DNA from 3 places in the Rhizobium binae genome. Region 2 is predicted to be linked to each of the others. Evidence: riboswitches for the same ligand, from Rfam matches in the RefSeq annotation. Region 2 holds a riboswitch; each other region holds the start of a gene.
The links. A riboswitch is a leader RNA that binds a small molecule or an ion and turns the genes downstream of it on or off. The one in region 2 is predicted to bind cobalamin.
Positions count from the first base shown of each region.

Region 1: linked by a shared signal. The riboswitch ahead of J2J99_RS17870 (CbtB domain-containing protein) and the one ahead of nrdH (glutaredoxin-like protein NrdH) in region 2 are both predicted to bind cobalamin.
Region 3: linked by a shared signal. The riboswitch ahead of bluB (5,6-dimethylbenzimidazole synthase) and the one ahead of nrdH (glutaredoxin-like protein NrdH) in region 2 are both predicted to bind cobalamin.

Region 1 is NZ_CP071604.1:3,650,722-3,657,702, forward strand. It holds gene J2J99_RS17845 (sigma-54-dependent transcriptional regulator) at 1-291, opposite strand, end outside; gene J2J99_RS17850 (sensor histidine kinase) at 288-2,162, opposite strand; gene J2J99_RS17855 (sulfite oxidase-like oxidoreductase) at 2,274-2,936, shown strand; gene J2J99_RS17860 (hypothetical protein) at 2,921-3,535, opposite strand; gene J2J99_RS17865 (CbtA family protein) at 3,571-4,305, opposite strand; gene J2J99_RS17870 (CbtB domain-containing protein) at 4,317-4,526, opposite strand; adenosylcobalamin (AdoCbl) riboswitch at 4,525-4,680, opposite strand; gene J2J99_RS17875 (histidine phosphatase family protein) at 4,759-5,307, shown strand; gene J2J99_RS17880 (hypothetical protein) at 5,648-5,785, opposite strand; gene J2J99_RS17885 (putative bifunctional diguanylate cyclase/phosphodiesterase) at 5,843-6,981, shown strand, end outside.
Region 2 is NZ_CP071604.1:4,037,523-4,044,503, reverse strand. It holds gene J2J99_RS19720 (TIGR03862 family flavoprotein) at 1-833, opposite strand, end outside; gene J2J99_RS19715 (MerR family transcriptional regulator) at 901-1,323, opposite strand; gene J2J99_RS19710 (heavy metal translocating P-type ATPase) at 1,395-3,617, shown strand; cobalamin riboswitch at 3,822-4,048, shown strand; gene nrdH (glutaredoxin-like protein NrdH) at 4,310-4,531, shown strand; gene nrdI (class Ib ribonucleoside-diphosphate reductase assembly flavoprotein NrdI) at 4,545-4,949, shown strand; gene nrdE (class 1b ribonucleoside-diphosphate reductase subunit alpha) at 4,928-6,981, shown strand, end outside.
Region 3 is NZ_CP071604.1:2,504,823-2,511,803, reverse strand. It holds gene J2J99_RS12305 (hypothetical protein) at 1-69, opposite strand, end outside; gene J2J99_RS12300 (methyl-accepting chemotaxis protein) at 130-2,004, opposite strand; cobalamin riboswitch at 2,240-2,426, shown strand; gene bluB (5,6-dimethylbenzimidazole synthase) at 2,469-3,158, shown strand; gene J2J99_RS12290 (DUF2865 domain-containing protein) at 3,162-4,259, opposite strand; gene J2J99_RS12285 (ribonuclease H family protein) at 4,412-4,930, shown strand; gene J2J99_RS12280 (NADP-dependent malic enzyme) at 4,976-6,981, opposite strand, start outside.

The DNA.
Region 1 (6,981 bases), 390 kb from region 2:
GCCCTCCCGCATCGCCTTCACAGCGAGCTGCACATCGCCGTGGCCGGTGACGAGAATGACCGGCACCTCCGGATCGACCTCGCGGATCTTCTGCATCAGCGTCATGCCGTCGATACCGGGCATGCGGATATCGCTGACGACGACCCCGGGAAAGCTATAGCCGATCAGCTCCAGCACATGATCGCCGTTCGAAAAGGTCTCGACGTTGAAGCCGGAAAGCTCCAGCGCCTGCGCCGTCGACCGGCGCAGCTCCTCCTCGTCGTCGACCAGCAGGATCTTCGCATCGTTCATTCCGCCGCCTCCGGCATCAGTCCCGCCGCCGACTGCAGCTCGATGCGGAACACCGCGCCCCCTTCGGGATGATTGGCGGCGGCAAGGCTGCCGCCGAAATCCTTGACGATGTTATAGGAGATCGAAAGGCCGAGACCGAGCCCCTTGCCGACGCCTTTCGTCGTGAAGAACGGATCGAAGATGCGCTCGGCGATCGCTGCCGGCACACCTGGCCCATGGTCGCGCACCTTCAGCACCACCTTGCCGGCCTCCTCGAAGGCCGAAACCTCGATGCGCCTGTCATCCAGCCCTTCCACCGCGTCGGCGGCATTGGAGATGACATTCACCAGCACCTGCTGCAGACGCACCGAACCGGCGCGCACGACCGGCGGTCGTATCCCGAGGTCGAGCCGGAGCTCGGCGTCCGCTGCCTTCAGCCGCCACGCGACGATTTCCAGCGTATCGCGTATCGCTTCGTCGAGAGGGACCGGCCCGAGTTTTTCGTTCGGCTTGCGGGCGAAGTTGCGCAGGTGCCGGCTGATCGATGCCATGCGGTCGATCAGCCCGCCGATCCGCCTTATATTGTCCCGCGCCTCCTCCATTCGCCCGCGGTCGATCAACACGGCGGCACTGTCCGTATAGGTCTTGGCGGCGGCGAGCGGCTGGTTGAACTCATGCGAAAGAGCCGCCGACATCTGCCCGAGCCCGGCAAGCTTGCCGGCCTGGATCAGATCGGCCTGGGTCTGACGAAGCTGCTGTTCGGTCAGCCGCCGCTCTGAGATCTCCTCCTCGATGCGGCTGTTGACGCGGGCAAGGTCGGCGGTGCGCTCTTCTACTCGCCGCTCGAGCTCGCCGCGCGCCTCGGCCTGCAACTGCATGCGCTCGGCAAGCCGCGCCCGCCGCTGGCGAAGCACGGCCACGGCAAGCGCGGCGATGCAAAGAATGAGGAAGACGGCCACTAACGCGGTGCGAGCCTGCGCACGGATGGAACTCGTTTCCATCAGCACGTTCACCGTCCAGTCCTCGGCCGGCATGTAATGTGACAGCACGAGATATTCGCTTGCACCCCGATCACTCGCCAGCGTCATCAGCTCGTGCTGCTCGAAGCGGTGACGCGTTACCGGCAGCGCCGTCAGCCTGGCATTGGCATAACGACGCGAGGCTTCCGTTCGGGCGATACGGTCGGCCGTCAGCGGCAGAATGGCCCCATAGAGCCATTCCGGGCTGCCCGACATGAAGATGATGCCCTCCGGATCGGAGACGAAGATCTTGTATTCCCCACCGCTCCAGGAGGATTCGATCATGTCGATATCGACCTTGAAGACAATGACGCCACGAATATCCGCCTCGACCCTGATCGGCGCCGAGAAATAATAGCCGCGTTTCAGCGAGGTGGTCCCGAGCGCATAAAATCGCGCCTGCCGGCCTTCGATCGCCTCCTGGAAATAGGGCCGGTAGTTGAAATTCTGCCCGACGAAGCTTCCCGGTCCATCGTAATTGCTGGCCGCGATCGTCTCTCCGTCCGGCTTCACAACATAGATGTCCGAGGACTTCAACAGCCCGTTGATCGCCTTCAGGTAGAGGTTGGCGGTCTCACGCAACGCCCTATCGTCGGGGGTGCTGACCAGTTCCTTGATATCGTCGTGATCGGCAATCAGCGCCGGTAGCGCCTCGTAGCGATTGAGATGGCCGCTGAGCGCCGAAACGGCAAGGCGCAATGCTGTTCCCGCCTGCGCCGAGGCCTCCTCCATATAGGCGCGCGTCGCAATCGCGCTTCCATAGGTGAAGAAGGCGAAGATGACGAGCGGCACCACCAAAAGCGCCGCTATCGCACGATATCTCGAAGACAGGTCCGGCTCCTCCCTTTCTGCCTCCACTCCCCAGCAAGGCACGCCCGACGGGCTCCAACTCTAATGATGCGGACGGGGATTTCCAAGGGGCTGCCGAAACTTGACACTCGGGGAGCCGAATGTCCTATTGCGGCAACGCAAGGAGACCCGCTCATGAACGACGACCGGACGCCCGCCGACAGCAAGCTGACCAGTTCCAAGCGCCGCTGGGCGGCGGAGGGCAAATTCCTGACCGGCCGCGTCAGCCGTGCTGAGGCCGAGCGGTTGCCGCCCGGTCAGCACCTCGTCAGGAACTGGCCGGTGCTCGATCTCGGCCAGCAGCCGGTCATCTCCACCGACAGCTGGCGGCTCGATGTCCGCGGCCTGGTCGAAACACCGCTCACCCTCAATTGGGCCGCCTTCCAGGCGATCGAGCAGAGCACAAAGGTCAGCGACATCCACTGCGTCACCACCTGGTCGCGCTACGACAACAACTGGAAAGGCGTTTCGACGCGGAATCTGCTCGATCTCGCCATGCCGAAGCCGGAAGCGGCCTACGTCATGCTGACGAGTTATGACGGCTACACCACCAACCTGCCGCTTGCCGATTTCGCCGCTGAAGACGCCATTCTTGCGACCTCGTGGGAAGGCCTGCCGCTGACATCAGATCACGGCGGCCCGATGCGCCTCGTCGTGCCGCATCTCTATTTCTGGAAAAGCGCCAAATGGCTGCGCCAGATCGAACTGATGCCCGCCGACACGGCCGGGTTCTGGGAAAGGAACGGCTACCACATGTATGGCGATCCGTGGCGCGAGCAGCGCTATTCCGACGACTGAGCCCTCGGCCGCAGGACGCGTCTAAGCGCAAGGACGGCAAGACCGACCAGGGCAGCAACTCCCGTCAACCATGCCATGCTGGCCGGATGAAGCGGAACCTGGCTCCAGCGCGGCTTGATGATGTCGGCGGTGTTGAAAGCCTGGCCGCTGAACCGGCAGGTGATGAGCGCAAGTCCGCGGCGCACCATATCGGCATCGACGGCCGAGATGATTTCGCCCGCGGCATGCGCTTCCCGCGGCATGTCCCGCATCGCCATCAGCACGGCTTTCGTCGCCGCGAGATAGGCATGTGCGCATTCGTTGAACGGACTTTCCTCATCCGTCACGCTTCCCGGCACCCTGCCCCAGATGCAATAGGAATATTGGATCTCGGCATAGTTCAGGATGCGGCGGAACGGCTCGTTCGTATCGACCGCCTGCGATGCGAGTTCGATGATCCCACGGCGATAGTCGGAAATCACCGCCATCTCGCCATGGGAAATCTCCGGGATATCGAGGCCGGCATGGCTGCCCCCGGCGCTGCGGCCGTGGGCAAGGCAATTTCCGGCAATGAAGAGCAGCGTGCCCGCACCGAGAACCAGCCCCCGGGTCAAGCCCAACGGCGAGAATGCAGCGAGCCTACCGGTAGACGGGATCACTGAAATGCCGGCCGCGTCCCGCCTTTGGCGGCAAGGCGCTTTTCCGCCAGTACCCCGAAGGCAAGGCCGAGCACTGCCCAAAGGATCGCGTGCATGCCGAGCGAGGTCGTGCGGAAACGCCAGAGCACCATCGCGGAGAAATTCTCCGGCACCTCGTTGATCGGCGGCAGCAGAAAGAGCACGAGGCCGATGAAAACGAGATAGGCGGTGCCGGCGACGATCGCGCCGTTCCAGAGACCGAAACGCTCGGAAAGACGGCGTGAAAGCGCGACCGCCGCGATCAGCGCGGCAAGCGAGACGACGATCATCAGGAAGAACAGCTCGGTCCTGACGCCGATCGTATCGGGATTGCCGACCGCCGGCGGGTTGGCCGGGTATTTAATGCCGGGAACCAGGACGACCGCCACGAAGGCGGCGATGGCGATGACGGCCGAGGTGCCACGCGCCGAAAGGCTGCTGAAACGGCCGTGGACGAAGGCGAAGGCGAGCGAGAAAAGACCGCCGACGGCGATGCTGTAGGCCATCACGCCGGTGAAAAGGCCGATCCCGGCCTGCGTGGCGCGGCTGACGATTTCGGGTTCAGCAGCTTCGCCGGCCGCCTGCGCGCTCGCCTCCTCGAAGGAGATCGCCGCATCGACCAGCGGCTCGCCGAAGACACGGGCGAAGGCGAAAACGAGAATGCCAGCAATCAGGCCCGCGAGCATGCCGCGAAGCAGAAGATTTCCAACCATGTCAGATTCCCTTAGTGGCAGGGAAAGCCGAGGAGGTGACGGCCGTCATGCACGAATTCATGCACGTACATTCCGTTGAACAGCGCCATCGCGCCTTCCTCGGTGCCGACGAAATAGACGGCTATGAGCATCAGCAGACCGCCGAAGATGGCCCAGGGCAGGATTTCTCCTACGGGGATCGGCGCCGGTGCCGCGACGGGCGCGAAAGTGGTGTCAGACATGTATTCCTCCGGAATGACGCGTTCAGTCGAAAGAGTGCTTGTGCGGCAGGGTCTGACTTCCAGCGCGAAGACCTTCGACACGCTGGTTACAGTGGCGCGACCGCGCCGGATTTTCACCGGCTTCCAAACCCGCAACGCCACGGTTATATCTGCTCGCCGGAGAGACTGTCAACGAAACTTCACCGAGCCGGCAAGGCTCGTCCCCATAGCATTCCGGGAGATGAGATCGATCGTGAATACGCGCCTCACCTGGATTTGCCACGGCGCGACGGCGGCAAGCCGCAAGGCGCTGTTCCCGCTCGACGAACCGCTCGATGACAGGGCAGCCGAGGAGGCCGGCAGGATGGCCGCCCTGCCCCGCGCCGACCGCATCATCACGAGCCCCGCTTTGCGTGCCCGCCAGACCGCCGAAGCCCTTCGTCTTCAAGCCGAAACAGACCAGGCGCTACGCGATTGCGATCACGGCCGCTGGGCAGGCAGGCCGATCACGGCGATCGGGGCCGAGGAACCTGACGATCTCTTGGCCTGGATGAGCGATCCGGAAGCCGCACCGCACGGCGGTGAGAGCTTTTTGGCTCTGCGCAGACGCGTTGCCGGCTGGATGGATGAGCAATCCCTGCTCGCAGGCCATGTGATCGCCATCAGCCACGCAGCCGTCATCAGGGCGGCGGTCGCGCATGTGCTTCAAGCGCCGCTTTCCGCCTTCTGGCTGATCGACGTCGAGCCGCTCGCCGTCCTTCGCATGACCAGCAACGGACAGCGCTGGTCGCTGCGCCTTTAGATGTGGAGCCTTTCCTCGCCGTCAGATCCGAACACCGTGGCCAGGAAAGAGCGGCGCATTAGCGATCCCTGATAAGATCCAGCCTTACGCAAGCAAATCGCGTCATCTCTATTCAACCGGGTTTGACCGGGACTACTTCCTTGTCCCAAGGAGATGGAAGACATGGCATATGACTGGAGTGGGGAACGCACGCGGCGCCTGCGCTTGATGCGTGTCGCGACCTTCATTATCGTCGGTCTGGTCGTCAGCGTTCCGCTGCTGATCGTCACCACCTGATAAAGCGAGACAGGGCGAGCGATGCGGCAGCACGCTCGTCCTCGTTCTTTGCAGAAATGCCAGCTCAACCGTTCAATCCCAAGACATTGCCGGCCTGGATCAGGCCGCAGAACAGCTGCAGCAACGCCATTTGACGCACTGCCGCTGCACCGACGGCACCGCAAAAGTCTATCACCTCCAATAATTCGCCTTCTGGTTTCAACGAACATTTCAGATTTTCGTGATAGTTCGGCGCAGGATGGAGATGGAGAAGGCGATAATGCCGGCGTTTTTCCAAAGCAGGGCCGGACGGCAATGCGTTTCAGTCGTGGTGCTCGGAGTGACGCTCTGGATCCTCGGCGCGCTGTTGCAGCTTGGCGACGGCCTGGTCTCTTTCATGACCGGTTTCAGCAAGTACGGCGCCGACAAGCTCGTTCTGGCCCTCGGCATCGCCGGCGCCATGAGCTTCATCTATTCGGTGCTGCGCATCGCCGACCTGCGCAGGGAAATGGAACTGGGCGTCGCCGCTCAAGTGAAGGCCGATTGGACGGCAACCCACGATCACCTGACCAAGCTGCCGAATCGCTACGCCTTCGAGCGCAAGATCTTCGCACGGCCGGCCAAGAGCGACGAAGCCGAAATCGAGGAATGGAACCACAACGTCACCATCTTCTCCGTCGATCTCGACGGCTTCAAGAAAGTCAACGATCTCGTCGGCCACAAGGGCGGCGACGTGCTGTTGATCGAAGTCGCAAGGCGCATCTGCGCACTCGGCAACGCCGATTGCGTCTACCGCTTCGGCGGCGACGAATTCATTATTGTCGCCTTCGCCCTGACGGCGCAGCGGGAGGAGCGTTTCGCCAAGCTGTTGATTCAGGCCGTGACCCGACCGATTCATATCGATGGCTTTGCAGTCGAGGTCGGGGCCAGCGTCGGCTACGATCGCTGGGCTGAGGGAGCCGAACCGCTGGAGGATGCCGCCCATCGTGCCGACCTCGCCATGTACGAGGCGAAATCACGCGGTCCCAACCATTATCTCGTCTTCGAAACTTCGATGCAGGATAAGGTAACGGAGCGCGCCTCCCTGGAAACCAAGCTGCGCGCCGCGATCGCCAATAAGGACATCAAGCCCTTCTATCAACCACTGATCGACCTGAAGACCGGAGAGCTCTGCGGTTTCGAAGCGCTCGCACGCTGGACGGGCGAGGATGGCATCCACATTCCGCCGCCGGTCTTCATCGATATTGCCGAGGAAACCGGCATGATCACCGGCCTCTTCGAAGATCTGCTCGCCCAGGCCTGCAGCGACGCGCTCACCTGGCCGGCGCATGTCATGTTGTCCTTCAACGTCTCGCCGGTGCAGATGGAGGACAAACTGTTGACCTCCCGCATCCTCAAGGTCCTGTCGGCAAGCCGGCT
Region 2 (6,981 bases):
AGGTCGCGGGTCAGCCTTTCGAGCGTCCGGCCCGGCGCGAGGTCGAGCGTCAGGGCAGCGCTACCGCAGTTCAGCAGCCGATCGCGAAGGCTCGCCGCATGGGCATAGACCAGGCTGCCCTCGATGCCGTTTGCGGTGACGACGAATTCCCCGGGAAAGGTGCCGGCATCGGAGGTGGCGGTGGCCGACTTCACCGGCTCGCCGGCGAAACGGTCGCGGAAGCTTTCGCTCCAGCCGACGACGAAGCCGCAATTGGCGGGCCGGAAGGGCTCGATCGCGACGCCCTTCTCCGATAGCCACGGCAGCCAGCGTGCATCGGAGCCGAGGCGCGGCCAACTGGCGCCGCCGAGCGCCAGCAGGACTGCGTCGCAATGGACGATGCTGCGTCCTTCAGGCGTTTCGAAAACATAGCCGTCATCGGCAAAACCGATCCAGCGGTGGCGCGTGCGCAGCATGACGTCCTGCGCCTCCAGCCGTTTGAGCCAGGCTCGCAGCAAGGGAGAGGCTTTCATCACATCAGGGAAGACCCGGCCGGACGAGCCTATGAAAGTCTTGGTTCCGAGCCCTGTCGCCCAATCTCTGATATCGCCAGGGGTAAAGGCATCGAGAGCGGGGCGCAGGCGGGCAGAGGCCGCGCCGAAGCGCGTGGCGAAACGGGCATAATCCTCGGAGTGCGTGATGTTCAACCCCGACTTGCCGGCCAGAAGAAACTTGCGGGCGAAGGTCGGCATGGCGTCATAGACCGTCACCGCATGGCCGGAGAGCGAAAGCAGCTCGGCGGCCGCCAGGCCCGCCGGGCCACCACCGATGATCGCAATTCGCTTTTGGTCCATGGATGCCTTCGCCCGATTCTTTCCGGTGCAGTTTTGGCGCGGCTGCGCCTTGCCCGCAAGGGCGCGATCAGTGGTGGGAATGCGTGCACTGGCCGTGGTCGGCGAGAACCTCGATGACACGGCATTGGTCGACGCGGCCATGGCCGCAACCTTCCACCATGGTTTCGAGTTCGGCCTTCAGCGCCTTCAGGCGGCGGATGCGCTGCTCGACCTCGACGAGACGGGCCTTGGCGATGGCATCGGCCGAAGCGCAAGATTGGTGAGGATCATCCTGCAGGGTGAGCAGCGTGCGGATCGCCTCGATGTCGAAACCGAGTTCGCGGGCATGGCGGATGAAGGTGAGGCGGTTGATATCGGCAGGTTCGAAGGAGCGCTGGTTGCCTTCGCTGCGGCTCGGCGCCGCGAGCAGGCCGATGCTCTCGTAGTAACGCACCGTCGGCACTTTGACCCCGCTCCGGCGAGCGGCTACGCCAATCGTGATCTTTTTCATGACATTCCTCTTGCACCTCTAGTCGCTAGAGGATGTAGGAGAGGTGCTTCTATTTGACAAGGAATCGGATCATGGCTGAGGCGAACGAGACACGATACCGGGTCGGCGGCATGGATTGTGCCGCCTGCGCGAGCAAGATCGACGCGGCGGTCAGGCGCGTGGCTGGAGTCGTCGATGTTTCCGTCTCGGTGGTAGCGGGTTCGATGATCGTTCGGCACGACGGCAGCAGCGACCTCAAGGCGATCGAGAAGAAGGTGACGGGGCTCGGCTATTCGGTCTCGTCTTTTGCCGGAAGCGCTGCGCCGAGGGGAGATCACGGATCGTACGATCATCACGATCACGCCGGGCACGAGCATGAAGGTCATGTTCACAATCACCGCCATGCCGAAAAAGAAATCGAGGGCCTGCACGGGCATGACCATGGGCCGATGACAGGCCCCTGGTGGCAGAGCAGGAAGGGCCGGCTGACCATCCTCTCGGGTGCAGCGCTGCTTGCCGCCTACGCTGTCGGCCATCTCGCGCCTGCGGTCGGAGCCTATGCCTTCATCGTCGCCATGCTGGTCGGTCTGGTACCGATCGCGCGGCGCGCCATAATGGCGGCGTTTGCAGGCGCGCCATTTTCGATCGAGATGCTGATGACGATCGCCGCGGTCGGCGCCGTCATCATCAATGCGGGCGAGGAGGCGGCGACCGTCGTCTTCCTGTTTCTCGTCGGCGAACTGCTGGAAGGCGTGGCTGCCGGCAAGGCCCGCGAAAGCATTCGATCGCTGACGGCCCTGGTGCCGAAGAATGCTTTGCTGGAAGACAATGGCCAGACGCGGGAGGTGCCGGCGGAAAGCCTTGCCGTTGGCGCGATCATCATGGTTCGGCCCGGCGACCGTATTTCTGCGGACGGCGTCATCGTATCGGGCGAGAGCGCGATCGACGAGGCGCCGGTGACGGGCGAGAGCACGCCGGTTCGAAAGGGCGTCGATGCCGCGGTTTTTGCGGGGACAGTAAATGGCGATGCGGTGCTTAGGGTTCGCGTCACAGCGGCCGCGGCCGACAACACCATCGCCCGGGTGGTCAAGCTGGTGGAAGAGGCGCAGGAATCGAAGGCGCCGACGGAACGCTTCATCGACCGGTTCTCGCGCTATTACACGCCAGGCGTCGTGGTGGTCGCGGCGTTGGTTGCAGTCGTTCCACCGCTGTTCCTCGCCGGCGTGTGGGCTGAATGGATCTACAAGGGCCTTGCCATCCTGCTGATCGGCTGCCCCTGCGCGCTTGTCATCTCGACGCCGGCAGCAATCGCAGCCTCGCTTTCGGCAGGCGCGCGGCGCGGACTGCTGATGAAGGGCGGTGCGGTGCTGGAAGGCCTTGGGAAGGTGACGATGGTCGCCTTGGACAAGACGGGCACGCTGACGGAAGGCAAGCCTCAGGTGACCGATATCGTTTCCTTCAGTTTGAACGAAGCGCAGCTCCTGTCGCGCGCGGCGGTGCTGGAGCAGGGCTCCAGCCATCCTTTGGCGCTTGCGATCCTCAACCGCGCCAAGGCGGACGGCGTTCCCGTGCCGCCGGCCTTCGAGCTGGAGGCGCTGCCGGGCAAGGGCGTCACGGGCAAAGTCGGGGGCGAGACTCTGGATCTGCTGTCGCCGTCCGCCGCTCGCGAGCGCGGGGCGCTTGATGGGGAAAAGGACGCCTGCATCAGTGCGCTGAACGACGAGGGCAAGAGCGTGTCGGTGCTTCTCGTCAATGGCGCGGCAGCCGGCCTGATCGCCATGCGCGACGAGCCGCGTGAGGATGCTGAAGCCGGGCTGTCGGCCCTGAAAGCAGCGGGGATAGAGGCGATGATGCTCACGGGTGACAACAAGCGGGCGGCGGCAGCCGTCGCCGGCATGCTCGGCATCGACTGGCGCGGCGAGATGATGCCGCAAGACAAACAGAAGGCCGTCGGCGAATTCAAACGCCGGGGCTTCATCGTCGCCAAGGTCGGCGACGGCATCAACGACGCGCCCGCGCTGGCGGCTGCCGATATCGGCATTGCCATGGGCGGCGGCACCGACGTGGCGCTGGAGACGGCCGATGCGGCCGTGCTACACGGACGCGTCGGCGACGTGGCGCGAATGATCGCGCTTTCGCAGCGGACGATGCGCAATATTTTTCAGAATATCACCATTGCGCTCGGGCTGAAGGCTGTCTTCCTGGTGACGACGATCATCGGGATGACCGGGCTCTGGCCGGCGATCCTCGCCGATACCGGCGCCACCGTGCTGGTGACGTTCAACGCGCTCCGGCTGCTTCGAATAAGGGGATAGGCGCTTGTCTATTCGGCTCGATTCGAGCCTTCGAAATTGAAGATCGCAGAGCCGGCTACAGGCGGGCTCTATTCGTTCCGATGTTCTCCACAGCCCATTTTGCTTAAACATTCGTTATCCATGTTTTTCACAGGAACGCAGCGATTTCAGCCCGCTCGTAACGCGATGCATCAACCACCCATTGACGCTTTTCTCGATTCGCGTACTATATCTAGTGTTCGAGGTGCCTTCGATTCGTCAGGATCTGGGGGCGAAGATGGGAATACGGTGCGTTTCGCCATGATGGCGCAACAAGGCCGGAGCTGCCCCCGCAACTGTAAGCGGCGAGCAACTGTCCGATTTCAGGTCACTGAGGCATGAGGCCTCGGGAAGGCCGGGGCAGGGTGCTTCGACCCGCTAGCCAGGAGACCTGCCTTGAACGAAACGTCCACGGGCGGGGTGTCCGGAAGGTCGCGTGCATGAAGCGGAATGATCCGCGCCTGTTGCGCTGCCCCGAACGTCCGCATGCGCACTTCGGGGTTGAAGTCATGTCCAGAACATCAAGGCCGCCGCCCGCACAAATCCGGAAAGAGATCGTATCGGGCGTTTAAGCCGCCGACTTTGCCAGATCACCATCAAGCGTTGCCCCGGACGTCGCAAGGCGTCCGATCCGAGTATTGCGTCCTGAATTCTTTGACATCACGAGGAACATGATGAGCGTTACCGTCTACAGCAAACCTGCCTGCGTCCAGTGCACCGCCACCTATCGCGCCCTCGACCGCCTGGGCGTCGATTACGATATCGTCGATATCTCGCAGGACGCCGAAGCGCTCGATCGCGTCCGCAGCCTCGGCTACATGCAGGCGCCGGTCGTCATCGCCGGCGAGCGGCATTGGGCGGGTTTCCGTCCCGATATGATCAGTGCGCTCTCCTGACCGGAAAACGGCGGTGGGGCTGATCGTCTACTATTCCAGCCGATCGGAGAACACCCACCGATTCGTCACCAAGCTCGGGCTGCGCGCGGCGCGCATTCCTTCTAGCGGCGGAGAGGCGTTGCGTATCCGCGAGCCTTTCGTTCTCATCGTGCCGACCTATAGCGGCGACAGTGGCAAGGGTGCCGTTCCCAAGCAGGTGATCCGTTTCTTGAACGATGCGGAGAATCGAGGACACATCCGGGGCGTTATTGCCGCGGGCAACAGCAATTTCGGCGAGACATACGGGCTCGCCGGCGACGTGATTTCGCAGAAATGCCAGGTGCCCTACCTCTACAGGTTCGAGCTCATGGGCACGGAAGAAGATGTCGCCAACGTCAAACACGGAATGGAACGATTTTGGACACGGCAACAACTCTGACGCGGGATGCGGGCGCAAAACCGCATAGCACTTTTGCTCACCCCGCCGGCGAACGCCCTGTAAAAGCGGCGGAAACGCTGGACTATCATGCGCTGAACGCCATGCTGAACCTCTATGACGATGAGGGACGGATCCAGCTCGACAAGGACCGCTTGGCGGCAAAGCAGTATTTCCTGCAACACGTGAACCAGAACACCGTGTTCTTTCACAATCTCAGGGAAAAGCTCGATTACCTCGTGACCGAGGGCTACTACCAGCAGGAGGTGCTCGACCAGTATTCCTTCAATTTCGTACGCGAACTGTTCGATGAGGCCTATGCCCGAAAGTTCCGTTTCCCGACCTTCCTCGGTGCGTTCAAATATTACACCAGCTATACGCTGAAGACCTTCGACGGAAAACGCTATCTCGAGCGCTACGAGGACCGCATCTGCATGGTGGCGCTGACGCTGGCGCGTGGCGATGAGGCCCTTGCCCGCGACGTGGTCGACGAGATCATTTCCGGCCGGTTCCAGCCGGCGACGCCGACCTTCCTCAACGCTGGCAAGAAGCAGCGCGGCGAACTTGTCTCCTGCTTCCTGCTGCGGGTCGAGGACAATATGGAATCGATCGGCCGGTCGATCAATTCGGCGCTGCAATTGTCGAAGCGCGGCGGCGGCGTGGCGCTGTCGCTGACGAACATCCGCGAGGCCGGCGCGCCGATCAAGCAGATCGAGAACCAGTCGTCGGGCATCATTCCCGTCATGAAACTGCTCGAAGACAGTTTTTCCTATGCCAACCAGCTCGGTGCCCGTCAGGGAGCGGGTGCTGTCTATCTCAACGCCCATCACCCCGACATTATGCGCTTCCTCGACACCAAGCGCGAAAATGCCGATGAGAAGATCCGCATCAAGACGCTGTCGCTCGGCGTCGTCGTGCCCGACATCACCTTCGAGCTCGCCAAGAACAACGAGGATATGTATCTGTTCTCGCCCTATGACGTGGAGCGCGTTTACGGCATGCCCTTCACCGAGATTTCGGTGACGGAAAAGTACCGGGAGATGGTGGCGGACGCCCGTATCTCGAAGAAGAAGATCAAGGCGCGTGAATTCTTCCAGGTGCTCGCCGAGATACAGTTCGAGAGCGGTTATCCCTACCTCATGTTCGAGGATACGGTGAACCGGGCAAACCCGATCGCCGGCCGCATTTCGATGAGCAACCTCTGCTCGGAGATCCTGCAGGTCAGCGAGGCGAGCGAATACAACGACGACCTCTCCTACAAGCATCTGGGCAAGGATATTTCCTGCAATCTCGGCTCGCTGAACATTGCGGCGGCCATGGATTCCGCCGATTTCGGCAAGACGGTCGAGACCTCGATCAGGGCGCTGACGGCCGTCTCGGACATGAGCCACATTGCCTCGGTCCCTTCGATCGAGAAGGGCAACGACGAGAGCCATGCGATCGGCCTCGGCCAGATGAACCTGCACGGCTATCTCGCCCGCGCACGCATCTTCTACGGCTCGGAGGAAGGCGTCGATTTCACCAATATCTATTTCTATACGGTGACCTATCACGCGATTCGCGCCTCGAACCTGCTGGCGGTCGAACGCGGCCAAAGCTTCAAGGGCTTCGAGAATTCGAAATATGCCTCCGGCGACTATTTCGACAAATATATCGAAACGGAATGGAAGCCGGCGACCGAGAAGGTGCAGGCGCTGTTCGACAAATCAGGAATCCATATTCCGACACAGGAGGATTGGGCGGTATTGAAGACGGCTGTCATGACTTCCGGCCTGTATAACCAGAACCTGCAGGCTGTGCCGCCGACTGGCTCGATCTCCTACATCAACCACTCGACCTCCTCGATCCATCCGATCGTCTCGAAGGTCGAGATCCGCAAGGAAGGCAAGATCGGCCGCGTCTATTATCCGGCGCCGTTCATGACCAACGACAATCTCGATTATTACCAGGACGCCTACGAGATCGGCGCGGAGAAGATCATCGACACCTATGCGGCGGCGACCCAGCATGTCGACCAGGGTCTGTCGCTGACCCT
Region 3 (6,981 bases), 1.5 Mb from region 2:
CATGGCTACGCCCATGGGCGCGGCGAATGCAGCAGAGGCGAAAAGCAATGCGGTCACAACTCTCTTCATGACTGTTCCCTTCCTGTGATCAGTTGCTGAGAAATAAGCTTTTGTCGGAGGTAGATGACGTCAGAACTCCCAGGCGCCCGGAGAGGCGGCGACGGCGGCATTTCCCGCATGCCGGGGCGCGACGGCTCTGGGCTCGGAGCGAGAGTGACGAGTGCTGTGGGCAGCCGGCTTGACCTGGCTTGCCGAAGACGCAGCGACGACGAACCTTCCGGCCGAATCCTGGAGCTGGCGTCCTTGAGAGAGCAGTTCCTGGCAGGCCGCATTGGTTTCCTCAACCATCGCCGCATTCTGCTGCGTCGCGTGATCCATCTGGTTGATCGCGCCGTTGATTTCCTGCAATCCCGTTGCCTGTTCGCGATAGGACTGAACGATGGAAGCGATGCTGTCGCTGATGCGGTTGATCTGTTCCTCGATCTTCAGGAGAGCGTCCCCGGTCTCGTTCACCAGTCCAACGCCGGCGGCGACCTCTTGGCCCGAGACATTGATCAGGTGCTTGATTTCCTTCGCCGCATTCGCCGACCGCTGAGCGAGTTCACGAACCTCCTGGGCGACAACGGCGAACCCCTTGCCGGCTTCGCCGGCACGCGCGGCCTCGACGCCGGCATTCAGCGCCAGCAGATTCGTCTGGAAAGCAATTTCATCGATGACGCCGATAATGCGGCCGATCTGGCTGGAGGAGGTCTGGATCCTGTCCATCGCTCCGATCGCGTCACGCACCACCGTCGCCGATACCTGGGCGCTGCGCTTCGTCTCCTCGACCAATTCTCCGGTTTCTTCAGCGCGCTGCGACGATGACTTGACAGTCGTGGTCACTTCATCGAGTGCGGCGGCGGTCTGCTCGAGTGCTGCCGCCTGTTGCTCGGTTCGCTTGGCGAGCTCATCTGCGGAGGAGGCCAGCTCGCTCGACCCGCCTTCAACTGCGAGAGAGGCGATCTTGATCTCTGTCAGCGCGGCCGCGACGGCCTGGACCATATTGTTGAAATCCTGCCGCAACTTATCGAACTCAGGACCGAGATCGGCAAGCTGGATCGAGAAATCGCCGGCGGCGAGTTTTTCCAGCGAGTTGGCAAGGCTGATCATCACCTGTCGCTGCCGGCTGTTGGCTTCTTCCGTCAGCAACGCGTTATGGGCCCGTTCGGCGTCGAAAGCGGCGCTCTGCTCGGCAGCAGCCTGCTCTCTTTCGACTTTTGCGATCGCCTCGTGACGGAAGACCTCGAGTGCCCGCGCGAGAAAGCCGATTTCATCGCCATTCTCTTTATAGGTGACGGGGGAGGTCAGATCGCCTTTCTGCAGCGCGCCGATGCGCTCGCTGAGGATTCTGAGAGGGCGGCCAACGAGGCTACGCATGGCGAGAAGAAAGGCGATGACGGCAAGCGCGGTGATAACCGACTGCGTGAGCAGCGATACGAGGACTTTCTGCCTGACTTCGGAAGCAATCTTTTCGACCGACCAGTTGGTGACGATGTAACCGGTTGCCTTGCCTGACTTGTCCACCGGCAGCGGGGCGATAATCGTGACCAATCCGGCTGATATCCCGCCATCATCGACCGTTGTCTTGTCGGGTTTCGCACTGAGGCGCTTCGCCAGATCGGCCGGCGTGGTCAAACTGGCCATGCCGTCGCGTGACCAGCTATCGACGGCGGTGGGCTCGGCGTTGAATGCGGCAAACTGCACGAGATCGAGCGAGGGGTCGTCACGGTAAAGCGAATAGGCCTCGCGAACCGCATTCGCCTTACCCCATTTGACGCCGCCTGCGGCCAGAGAGGCAAACTGCTCCACATCCTTCGACCAGTTTGCCTTGGCGCCGTCGATCAGCGCCCGGGTTTCATACACCCAGGTATAGGTGGCGAGGGCCGAAATGCCGCAAAGATTGACGGCAACGATAATCGCCGCCAGCTTGGCTGTCAGAGGCATCGTTTTCAAAAATTGGAACATCCGCGGGGCCTGGAATTGCGGCTCGGTCGGACATGACCGGCGTATCGACACGGGCATCCACGCTGACGGTCACATTATGAGCGATCATGCCCATGTCGGAGTTGCAACCCAAAACGCGCAAACGAATTGTGTATTTGACATGTGAATAAATGATAAAGTGGAATGGGATGCAGGCCAGGCGAAAGTTGTTTCGCTCTCGCACTCTCGCCGGTTCTTGCCCCGGTGCTCATTTACTGAAATAGATGCCCGGTCAGGTGCCCGCCGGTCAGGCGGGAGAATCGGGAATCCGGTGCAGGACCGGAACGTGCCCAACGCTGTAAGGCCGACGCCTGCCGCTTCATCATGCCACTGGCTATTGCCGGGAAGGCTGCGGCAGACGGATGACGCCAAGTCAGAAGACCGGCCTGGCAAGATAGACCCAACCCGCGCGGACGGCGGGCGGTTGCGTTGTTGGGGATTTGACGATGCGACCCTTTGATGAGGATGCCATGTCGGTGGCATCAGGTTTTTCTCTCGCCGAACGCGAGGCCGTTTATCACGCGATCATGACGCGGCGCGACGTGCGCAGCCAGTTCCTGCCCGATCTGTTGCCGGATGACGTCGTGGCGCGGCTTCTGACGGCCGCCCATCACGCGCCCTCTGTTGGCTTCATGCAGCCGTGGAATTTCATCCTGGTGAAAAAACCGGAGGTGCGGGCGCGTGTCCGGGATGCCTTTGCCAAGGCGAATGAGGAAGCGGCGCTGATGTTTGACGGCGAGCGGCGGCAGGCGTACCGCTCCCTGAAGCTTGAAGGCATCGCCGAGGCGCCACTTGGGATCTGCGTGACCTGCGATCCTACACGCAGCGGCAGCGTCGTGCTGGGCCGCACGCACAATCCGCGGATGGATTCCTATTCGACGGTCTGCGCCATCCAGAACCTCTGGCTTGCGGCGCGCGCCGAAGGGATCGGCATCGGCTGGGTCAGTATCTTTCGCGAAGGCGAGCTGAAAACCATTCTCGGTATCCCCGATCATATCGAGGTGGTCGCCTGGCTCTGCGCCGGCTTCGTCGATCGGCTGTATGACGAGCCGGAGCTTTCCGTCAAAGGCTGGCGGCAGCGGCTGCCACTCGAGGAACTCGTCTTCCATGATGGCTGGGGACGGAGCGAGCAGTAGCGGTCACTGCTGCTGCGGCTGAGGGCCTGGCGTTGCCGGGTTGGCAAGATCGATCGAGCCCTGGTCGCCGGCGAAGAATTGCGGGCCGACCTGGCGGACCTTGTTCTGCGTGGGATCATAGGGACGATCTGGAACGGATGGCTGCGGCGCGGGTGTTGTCGCTGCATTCTTTGTCGCCGGATTGGTGCGGATCGTCGTGATCGAGCCATGCTGCGGCGGTTCGCTCACGGCCTGCTTGTCGCGCATCTCCTCGTAATAGGCGGTGAGATTGCAGGCGCAGGCGTTTTTCTCACCAGGCGCGCGGTTCTTGTAGACGAAGGCGTTCTGCATGGCGCTGTAAGGCGTGCCGGTTGCTACCGAAATCATATTCGAGGCGTCCGTGCTCCTGATGTCACGATAGAAAAGCTCGGTCTCGATGCCGGGGCACATCTTGGCGCAGGTCTCAGCGTCGCGGCCGAAATCGACCGAGGTGGCGTTCGAACTGATCGGGAAGAAGCCGCCATCGCAGCTGCGCACGCAGATGGTGCTGACCGGCGACATCATCTCGGCCCGCGGCAGGCCGTAACGCGGATCGACCTCTTGACCGCCGCCGAGCGGAATGAAGGTATCGCCGCGCATCGCCTGCTCTTCGATGCTGGGGGCAGGGTCGTCGGCGCTACGCTCGGAAGGGTCGTAGAAATTCTCGCTGTTGCAGCCGTTCTGTTCGATCGCGGCCATCAGCTCGCGGCGTCCGCCGTCATCACCGGCGCCTTGACTGCGCAGTTCGGCGCGACGATCCTGGAGATACTGGATATTATCGATCATCCGGGCTTCAGCCTGCGAGAGCTCAGCGCAATATTCGGCGTTATCGCCCCCGATCACCACCATGCTACCCGAAGTGCAGCCATAGCTGCGCAGGTCGTTGCGGACCTTGCGCAGCTCAAGATTCTGCTCGGCGATCGCGCCGGCAAAGTGGCGTGCCTCCGGACCATTGCCGTTGCCGATCGATCGCGGCAAGTCGGCCAGACGGCCGCGCAGGTCATCACAGATGGCGCTTGTCTGCGCAGCGACGGGCGTCGCGAAGGCAAGGAGAAGCACAAAAGACAGGTTTCGGCGTTTCACGGCGTCGTCCCGGAATGAGCAAACGGTCGATGGGTCGCATGCGACTTCAACCGGCCGCGCGTTTCCCTTAACGTATTTCTCTTAACAAGCTCAGTGAAATTTCTAGCGTGTTTTCGTCATCTTATCCAGCAATTGCCCGAGACTCGGTTAAAATGGCAGGCCTTTCCGGCAGGATCCAACCTCCCGCAACACCAACCGACGCACCGGAAGCCGGAGGCGGCCTTCACCTGTTCGTGGACGGTTGTCATGAACCCGGTTCCGGGCAAGGGGGCTGGGCCTTCGTCGTTTTCCGAGATGCCGTGGAAATCGCCTGCGGCTTCGGTGGCGTCGAGGATACCGCGAATAATTCCATGGAATTATTCGCGTTGCTCGAGGCAGCAACATGGATCAACAGGGAAGCAGCAGACGAAGGCGCAATCATCTGGTCCGATTCCGTCTATGCCGTCAAAGGCTGCAACAGCTGGCGGCCAATCTGGAAAAATAACGGCTGGAGGAAAAGCAGCCCCAATGGAAACGGCCGGAAACGAACGATCGCCAACGCGGACCTCTGGAAGGCGGTCGACCTACAGCTATCCCGAAACGCCCTGGTGACCATCGCCTGGTGCAAGGGCCATTCGGGGATTGCCGGCAACGAACGGGCCGATGCGCTCGCCGAAACAGGCGGCGGCTGATATCGCTTCGCCGGGTTCGGCGCTTCTCGTTTGGCGGCAGCCGGCCTAAGCCGGCTGCGATGCCTCGACGACCGCCAAGGCCGCCATGTTGACGACGCCCCGGGAGGTGACCGACGGCGCAAGGATGTGGGCCGGCATGGCGGCGCCGAGCAGGATCGGGCCCACATGCAGACCATCCGTCATCGATTTGACCACGCCGAGGGTGATGTTCGCAGCATCGAGGTTCGGGAATACCAGCAGGTTCGCCTCATCATGCAGCGTCGTATGCGGCATGACGCGCTTGCGCAGCGCTTCGGTGATGGCGCTTTCGCCGTGCATTTCGCCATCGACCTCGAGATCGGGGGCGGTCTCGCGCACGAGCTGCAGGGCGTTGCGCATCTTCGTGGCGCTCTCGGATTCGCGCGAGCCGAAGTTGGAATGCGAGACGAGAGCGGCGCGCGGCGTGATGCCGAAACGGCGGATCTCCTCGGCGGCCATCACCGTCGCCTCGGCTATCTCCTCGGCGCTCGGATTGAAGGTGACGTAGGTGTCGGTGAAGAAGGTGGCGCCGCGCTGTGAGATCATCAGGCTGAGTGCGGAGAAATCACGCACGTTCGGACGCTTGCCGATGATTTGGCGGACGTCGCGGAGGTGCTTTTCGTAGCGGCCTTCGAGGCCGCAGATTAGCGCATCGGCTTCGCCGCGCCTCAGTGCCAGCGCGCCGATGACAGTCGTGTTGGTGCGCACGATGGTGCGTGCGGCTTCCGGGATGACGCCGCGGCGCCCGACGAGCGAGAAATAGAGATCGACATATTCGCGGAAGCGCGGATCGTCTTCCGGATTGATGACCTCGAAATCCTGCAGCGGGCGGATGCGCAGGCCATAACGCTTGAGACGCGTTTCGATGACCTGCGGACGGCCGATCAAGATCGGCTCGGCAAGGCCCTCTTCGAGCAGCACCTGGGCTGCGCGCAGGACACGCTCATCTTCACCTTCGGAGAAGATGACGCGCTTGCGCTCGGCGGCCTTTGCCGCGGTGAAGATCGGTTTCATGACGAAGCCGGAGCGGAAGACGAAGCGGTTCAGCTGATCGAGATACGCATCGAAATCCTGGATCGGGCGGCGCGCCACGCCGCTCTGTTCGGCGGCTTTGGCGACCGCCGGCGCAATGCGCAGGATCAGGCGCGGGTCGAAGGGCGAGGGGATGAGGTAATCGGGGCCGAAGACGGGGGTTTCGCCGGAATAGGCGCGGGCGGCGACATCGGACGGCTCTTCGCGGGCGAGCGCTGCGATGGCGCGCACGGCAGCCATCTTCATTTCCTCGTTGATCGTCTCGGCGCCGCAATCGAGCGCGCCGCGGAAGATATAAGGGAAGCAGAGGACGTTGTTGACCTGGTTGGCGAAATCCGAGCGGCCGGTGCAGATCATGGCATCGGGGCGGGCGGCGCGGGCGAGATCCGGCATGATCTCCGGCGTCGGATTGGCGAGCGCCATGATCAGCGGTTTGTCGGCCATCTGCGCCAGCAGCTCCGGCTTCAGGACGCCGGCGGCCGAGAGACCGAGGAAGACATCGGCGCCGCCGATATTTTCGGCGAGCGTGCGGGTGTCGCTCTTCTGGGCATAGACGGACTTCCATTCGTCCATCAGTTCGGTGCGGCCCTCATAGACCAGCCCTTCGATATCGTGAACCCAGATGTTTTCGCGTTTTGCCCCGAGGGTCACCAGCAGGTTGAGGCAGGCAAGGGCGGCCGCACCCGCACCGGAGGCGACGATCTTGACGTTCTCGATGACCTTGCCGGCGAGTTCCAGTCCGTTCAGGATAGCGGCGGCGACGATGATCGCCGTGCCGTGCTGATCGTCGTGGAAGACCGGAATCTTCATTTTCTCGCGCAGGCGCCGCTCGACCTCGAAGCATTCCGGCGCCTTGATGTCCTCGAGGTTGATGCCGCCGAAGGTCGGCTCCAGGGAGCTGACGGTCGAGACCATCTGCTCGACGCTTGCTGCGTCGATTTCGATGTCGAAGACGTCGATGCCGGCGAATTTCTTGAAGAGCACGGCCTTGCCTTCCATGA